2 regions of the Arthrobacter sp. 05L417 genome follow, and region 1 is predicted to be linked to the other one. Evidence: predicted binding sites of a transcription regulator. Region 1 holds the regulator's gene; the other holds the start of a gene.
The links. Region 1 encodes Rex, which represses fermentation and respiration genes when NADH is low (regulators of the CRP and FNR family bind a similar motif). Its sites were predicted from a motif close to CTTGTGAANNNNTTCACAAG; they were not measured.

Region 1 (3,652 bases):
GGCGGTTACGAGCCAGACCTTGCGGCCAACCCGCAGGTGCTGTTCCGCCAGGGCCTTGGTACCAGGCCAGATCCGCGACTCGATCATCTCGTCGTAGACTTCTTCGCCCAGTTCCTTGATGTCGGACACCTTGATACCGGCCGCGAGGACGAGCGCGGAATCCCGGACGGAATGGACGTCCTCCATCTTTTCGCCCCGTAGCACGAACTTGAATTGCTTCCAGGCAAAGCCCGCGGCTTGGGAAAGGGTGAAGGCCTTGCGTTCGTACATCTTCCGCGCGACGTGGAAGAGGCTGGCGCCCTTCATGAGGGTGTTGTCGACGTCGAAGAATGCGGCTTCGCCGTGCTGCTGCGTTGCGGCCGGCGCGGTGGCCACAACGGCGTTCTTCTCGACGGGCATGCCATGAGTCTAGTCAATCGCCCGGCCTCCTGCCGTTCGCACGGCTGTGCCGACGCTAAAGCGATACCTTTGAACCATGCCAAATCCCGACGTCGTACTCCTCACCAAAGCTGACTGCCACCTCTGCGCCGCGGCGCGTGACGCCGTCGAACGCGTGACCTCAAGCCTTGGGCTCACGTGGACGGAACAATCGATTGACACCGACCCTGTACTGCGCGAGCGCTACGCCGAGGAGATCCCGGTGGTATTCGTGGACGGTATCCAACGGGATTTCTGGAAAATCGATGAGGCACGATTGGTTCGGGTCCTGAAGAAGGCCATCGCAGCCTGAACATGCGTGCAGTGCTTTGTTGGCAATAGAGTGGGAAAACAAAGCGACGCAATGGAGAAGAACGTGACTGCGCTGGAACCGTCCGCCGAAGCTGTATCCGGGGACAAGGACTCTGCCGCGAAGCAGATACCACCCGCGGCTGTGGCCCGGATGACGCTTTACCTGCGCGCTCTGAACTCCCTGCTGGGCGAAGGCGTGGAACGGGTTTCCTCCGAGGCGTTGGCCGAGGCGTCGGGAGTCAGTTCGTCCACGTTGCGCAAGGACCTCTCCTACGTCGGCTCCTATGGAACGCGCGGCGTGGGATACGAGGTCCAGTACCTGAGCCGCCACATCGCGGCGGCGCTCGGCTTGACCCACGACTGGAAAGTGGCCATTGTGGGCGCGGGCAACCTTGGAAAGGCGTTGGCGCGCTACGGCGGATTCGAGTCGCGCGGTTTCGACGTGGTGGCGATCCTTGATGCCGATCCTATGGTCATCGGGAACGAAGTGGGCTGGCTGCGGGTCAGCGACGCCGCCAATCTTGAAACGGTCCTTCAGCGGACCGGCACCAACATGGTTGTGCTGGCCCTCCCGGCCGCGGTGGCGCAGGACGTTTGCGACCGCGTGATCAGCGCGGGTATCCGCAGCATCCTCAGCTTTGCGCCCGTCCTCCTGCAGGTTCCGCCGTACGTGAATCTGCGAAAGGTGGATATGGCCACTGAGCTTCAGATCCTGGCGTATCACGCACAACGGGCGCAGACCCCGGGCCAGGCCATTTAGGCCGAGCCGGGTCTGCGCCCGTTGTTTGTTCTTGGCGGTGGGCCGTGGACCGTACGCCGCGTGGCCTGGCTGCCGTACGCCGCGTGGCCTGGCTGCCGTACGGCGCTGTGCTTAACGGCCGTACGGCGCCTGGCCGTAGGGGTTCGCGAACGGCTGGGCCTTCCGGAAATACGGCGCCGAGGCCGGCAGGTACAACAGCACGATCGCGGCGACGCCCAGGAGGATGGTGATGGTGCCCATGCCGATCTGGGTCAGGCCGAGCAGGGAAATCGCCGCAAAGACCGTGCCCAGGATCCGGGCCCAGTTCTTGCCCTGGCGGACCTTGAACGCAACCAGTGCGTAGAGTCCGGCAAAAATCACCGAGAAAATAACCAGGACGGTGATCAAAATGCTGATGAAGGTGCTGGTGTCAATGCCAGATGCGTTGCTTCCTTGTGCCGACAACGCCTGATCGAGCATGTTCTTGCCTGCCGGCGAGTTCAGCGTAGCGATGGTGAAGGGAATGCCGATCAAGGTCAGCAAACCAGCGGCAAGTATGAGCCAGAAGGAGATGTTGACCAGCTGGGGGACTCCGGACGTGGCAGCGGGCTGCTGGCTGGGCCAAGCGACGGGGCCGCCCTGCCCGTACTGCGGGACGGAAGGCTGGCCGTACTGCGGCTGCTGAGGTGCCTGCTGCCCGTACTGCGGAGCCTGCTGCCCGTACTGCGGAGCCTGCTGCCCGTACTGCGGCGCGGACGGCTGGCCGTAAGGTGACGGCTGACCCTGCTGCGGTGTCTGCTGCCCATACTGCGGAGCCTGCTGGCCGTATTGCGGCTGCTGACCCTGCTGGGGTGTCTGCTGGCCGTATTTCGGCTGCTCAGGTGTGGGATTTTCGCCCGGAGTGGACGGTGGGTACGGAGGGGTGCTCATGGCATTCCTTTGCGTGTCGACTGCAGATACGGCTGCCGGGTGCAACGTGCCCTGCCCCCAGCTCGGCTTAATTCCACCGTACCCCGGAGGCACAGTGCTGGTGATGATTCGCGGTAAGAATTCTCGCTGAACAAGGTTCGGCGGATCTCCCGCGAATCGCGCGGGGACAAAGGGAAGGCCGCGGGGTCCTCTCGGGACCTGCCGCGGCCTTCAGCCATATGTGCTGCGTTGTTCCTATACGAAGTGCTTCCGGGACTCCGGAAGCCACATCAAGACCGTAGCCGCGACGGCTACCGCCGATCCGATGAAGTTGAGGTTAAGGGTAACCACCTGGACCAGCAGGGAAATCACCGCAAACGCTCCCAGGATGGTCAGGACAAGCCGTGCCCAGCGGGAGCCCTCCTTGAGGCGAATGGCAATGAAGATGTAGAGGGCAGCGAACACCAGGCTGAAAATCAGGCCCACAATACCCGGGCCCACCATCATCTCTCCGAACAGGCCGCGCATCGTGAAGATGTTGGCGAAGCTGGCAAGAACACCCAAAGCGGCAGCCGCGACCCACAACCAGTAGGAGATGGTCAACTGCTGCGGCACTCCCGTGGTGTCCCGGAAGCGCTGCGCGACGTTGTTGAAGTCGAGTCCAAAGGTGTTCCGCGCTGGCGCAGCGTAGCCGAGCCCTGCCGGCGGTGCGCTATTCGGGCCCGTTGGCATGCCATAGGCGGGTTGGCCGGGCTGCTGGTATCCGGGGCCGGGCTGCGGGTAGGAGGGAGGCGCTTGGTAAGAAGGAGGTGCTTGGTATCCCTGCGGAGGCTGGTAACCCGCAGGAGGGACATTGCCGGGCTGCGGTGGCTGGGCTCCGGGCTGCTGAGGCTGAGGAGCTTCGTTTGGGTTACTCATGGCATCACTTTAGACCTGAGGTTTAAGGATTCATAGGAAATTCTTGGCTAATTCGCCGCTAAGTATCGGCTTTTCCCCGAACAATAAGCGGGTGACACCGCAAGCAACGAAATGGCGCCTCCGGTGCTGCACAGGGGATCGTGTGCAGCACCGAAGACGCCATTCAGTCCGGAAACCCGGTGGATTAGGAGTCCGGTGGATTAGGCGGCGGGTGCGATGAAAGCCAGTTCCAGGTTGATGACAACCTTGTCGCTGACCAACACACCGCCGGCCTCGAGCACTGCGTTCCAGGTCAGGCCGAACTCCTTGCGGCTGATGGTCGTCTCACCCGAGACGCCTGCGCGGGTGTTGCCGAAC
Region 2 (3,652 bases), on a different contig from region 1:
TCGGGGACGCGGGCCGAGACATTGCCTGCAGTCCAGACGACAAGCTCGTAGCGGGTGAGTTCGGCGTGCAGCGCGCACACCTCGGCCCGGATCCGGGCAATCGTCTCCAGCAGGGCGCTCATGCCGAGGCCCCCGCGGGGATCGCGGCAAGCAGCGACGCGCTGTTCCGCTGGATCTTCTTGAGCCGGTGCATGACCTCGTTGGCTCCCCTGCCGAAGTAGTCGTGCAGGGTCCGGTATTCGCGGAACAGCTCCTCGTAGGCGGCTACGTTTTCAGGGATCGGCGTGTAGACGGCGCCCGGCTCGGATCCCATGGCGGCCGCGGCCTCCCGGATGTCCGGGTACTCCCCCGCGGCGACGGCCGCGTGGATCGCCGAACCCAACGCGGGACCCTGGGTGGAGCCGATCGTGGAAAGCGGCAGCCCTGTGATGTCGGCGTAGATCTGCATCAGGAGCTTGTTCTTCAGGAGCCCTCCGGCAACGATGAACTCCTTCACCGGCACTCCGGAGTCGCGGAAGGCGTCCACGATGGTGCGGGTGCCGAAGGCCGTGGCCTCCAGCAGGGCCCGGTAGATGTCCTCCGGGCGCGTCGCGAGGGTCTGGCCCACGATCACTCCGGACAGTTCGTGGTCCACCAGGACGGACCGGTTCCCCGAGTGCCAGTCCAGGGCGATGAGTCCGTGTTCACCGATCTCCTGGGTGGAGGCGAGTTCGGTGAGGTATTCGTGGATGCCCAGCCCTGCTGCTTCGGCGGCTGCATGGTATTCGGGCGGGACTCCGTACTTGGTGAACCAGCCGAAGATGTCGCCCACCCCGGACTGGCCGGCTTCGTAACCCCAAAGACCGTCCACGATCCCGCCGTCGACCACTCCGCACATGCCCGGCACCTCGCGAAGGACGTCGGCGTTCATGACGTGGCACGTGGAGGTGCCCATGATCGCGACGAGCTGTCCCGGCTGCACGGCCCGCGCCGCAGGCGCGGTGACGTGGGCGTCCACATTCCCGACCGCGACGGCGATGCCCTCGCGCAGGCCGGTCCAGGCGGCGGCTTCGGCCGTCAGGTAACCGGCCGCATCACCCAGGCGGCCGATGGTGTGTTCGAGCTTGCTGGACACGAAGTCCGTGAACGCCGGATTCAGGGCCCCGAGGAATTCCCCGGACGGGTAGGCGCCGTCCTGGTAGATGCCCTTGTACCCCGCGGTGCACGCATTCCGCACATAGTTTCCGCACAGCTGCCAGACGATCCAGTCAGCGGCTTCCACCCAGTGGTCGATCGCCGCATACGCTTCCGGGTCCTCCTCCAGGAGTTGGAGGCCTTTGGCGAACTCCCACTCAGATGAAATGAGCCCGCCGTAGCGCGGCAGCCAGGCCTCGCCCCGCTCGGCGGCGAGTGCGTTGATGCGGTCCGCCTGCTCCTGGGCCGCGTGGTGGCGCCACAACTTCACGTAAGCGTGCGGCCTTCGGGCGAAGCCGGGCAGCTCGTTCAGCGGAGTGCCGTCAGCCTTCACCGGCACCATCGTGCACGCCGTGAAGTCCGTGGCAATCCCGACGACGGCGGCAGGATCGATCCCGGCGTCGCGCACCGCTGCGGGGACCGCATGGCGCAACACGTCGCGGTAGTCTTGCGGCACCTGCAGCGCCCATTCGCCGGGAAGGCGGACAGCTGGGCCAGCAGGCTCGCCGGCCAGATCGGCCGGCAAGGCCTCCGTGATGACCGCGTGCGGGTACTCAAACACTCCGCTTCCCAGTTCCTTGCCGTCCCTGACCCGCACCACCACGGCCCTGCCGGAAAGCGTGCCGTAGTCCACGCCGATGACGTAATGTTCGTTGCCGTCCGCTGTGACGTCCATGAAGTCCTCCAATAAGCCAGCCCGCAGCCTTGCGGATTGGTTCTATTGTGAGCGCTAACAAAATTCACGTCAAGCCGTCCAGCCCACATGAACAGAAAGCGATCAGGCGGGAGCCGAAGTACTTTGCCGCACCACCAACTCGGGCTCCACAACGGTGGTGCCGACACTTTCCCCGTTCTCGATGCCGCTCAGCATGAGATCCATGCAGCGCCGGCCGAGTTCCTCGAAGTCCTGGCGCACCGTGGTCAACGGTGGCGTGAAATAGCCCGATTCGGGCTGGTCATCGAAACCCACCACCGAAACATCCTCGGGCACCCGGACACCGGCCTCGTTGAACGCACGCAGCAGGCCCAATGCCATCTGGTCATTTCCCACGAAAAGCGCGGTGGCAGTCCTTTCATCGGCAAGCTTCTTGCCGATGTCATAGCCGCTGCCGGCACTCCAGTCCCCCACCACCAGCAGGTCGTCCTCAAGGCCCGCGGCCTGCAAGGCCTCGCTCCACCCTTCGGACCGGGCCACGCCGTCGATCCAGTCCTGAGGGCCGGCCACGTGCCCGATCCGGCGATGCCCTTGATCCACCAGATGCCTGACGGCCAATTCCGCGCCCCGCCTTTGGTCCACCATGGCACCGCCGACGGAGGCGCCGCCCAGCGACCCCACGGCCACCACGGGAACCCCGGGGTTCACTTCCGCCAACGCGAGCAGGGTTTCCGAATGCGGCACGATCACCACGATCCCGTCCACGGACTGATCCAGGAAATGCCGGACCGCATCAAGGATCGACTCGCGATTGACCGTCCTCAAGGCTGCGATGCTGACGAAATAGCCGGCATCCCTCGCCGCTTGTTCCACGCCGAGCAAGGTGTTCGCCGGGCCGTATTGTGCCAGCTCGCTCGCCAGGACGCCGATGGTCTGGGAACGGCGGGTCACGAGGCTCCGCGCGGCCGTGTTGCGCCGGTAGCCCAGCTCGGCGATCGCCGCCTCGACGCGCTCCCGGGTGCCTTTACTGACGTTGGGGTGATCGTTGATCACCCGGGAGACGGTCTGGTGCGAGACTCCCGCCAGTTCCGCTACGTCTTCAAGCCGTGGCAAGCGCCCGCTGGTATTTGTCATGGGGCTATTGTGCTCGACGTGGAGGCCATGCGGCGAACGGGGCCGCTGTGACTCGCAGGCTAGGCTACCGGTCAGTACAGGACCACAGGCGTGCCGGGGATAGACTCGATCCAAGCCCAACAACCACCATTTGAGGAGTCCCATGCGCGCCACCATCATCCACGGTCCAGGCGACATCCGTGTTGAAGACCGTAACTACCCCACGGTCCAGCTGCCCACCGACGTCGTTGTCAAAGTCACGGCCTCCTGCGTCTGCGGATCGGACCTGTGGCCGTACCGCGGTGTCAAGGCCACCCACAAGCCTTCGGCCATCGGACATGAATTCATCGGTACCGTGGAGAGCGTCGGTAACGACGTCACCACCCTGGCGCCCGGCGATTTCGTGATCGCTCCGTTCGTGGTCAGCTGCGGAAAATGCCCGCAGTGCCTCGCTGGCGTCACAGTGGCCTGCGACCACTTGGCAGGCTGGGGCGGCAAGGATGACAGCGGTCACGCGATCGACGGCGGCCAGGGCCAGGCCGTCCGGGTACCCCTCGCCGAGTCTACGCTCGTCAAAGTTCCCGGCGTCACGGAGCCCGACGACGCCCTCCGCGCGAGCTTGCTGACGCTCTCCGATGTGATGGCCACCGGCCACCACGCCGCCATCGCGGCGAAGGTCGGCCCCGGCAGGACGGTCGTCGTCGTAGGCGA

Region 2: the regulator Rex is predicted to act here: its motif matches at 1,894-1,913, upstream of araB (ribulokinase).

What each region holds. Positions count from the first base shown of each region.
Region 1 is NZ_JBFTOG010000008.1:87,566-91,217, forward strand. Features, by position in the region: gene AC1DJW_RS09030 (HAD family hydrolase) at 1-399, opposite strand, end outside; gene AC1DJW_RS09035 (glutaredoxin family protein) at 476-730, shown strand; gene AC1DJW_RS09040 (redox-sensing transcriptional repressor Rex) at 782-1,489, shown strand; gene AC1DJW_RS09045 (MFS transporter) at 1,601-2,398, opposite strand; gene AC1DJW_RS09050 (hypothetical protein) at 2,633-3,295, opposite strand; gene AC1DJW_RS09055 (YceI family protein) at 3,496-3,652, opposite strand, start outside.
Region 2 is NZ_JBFTOG010000027.1:21,735-25,386, forward strand. Features, by position in the region: gene AC1DJW_RS17790 (L-ribulose-5-phosphate 4-epimerase) at 1-122, opposite strand, end outside; gene araB (ribulokinase) at 119-1,849, opposite strand; gene AC1DJW_RS17800 (LacI family DNA-binding transcriptional regulator) at 1,952-2,962, opposite strand; gene AC1DJW_RS17805 (zinc-dependent alcohol dehydrogenase family protein) at 3,105-3,652, shown strand, end outside.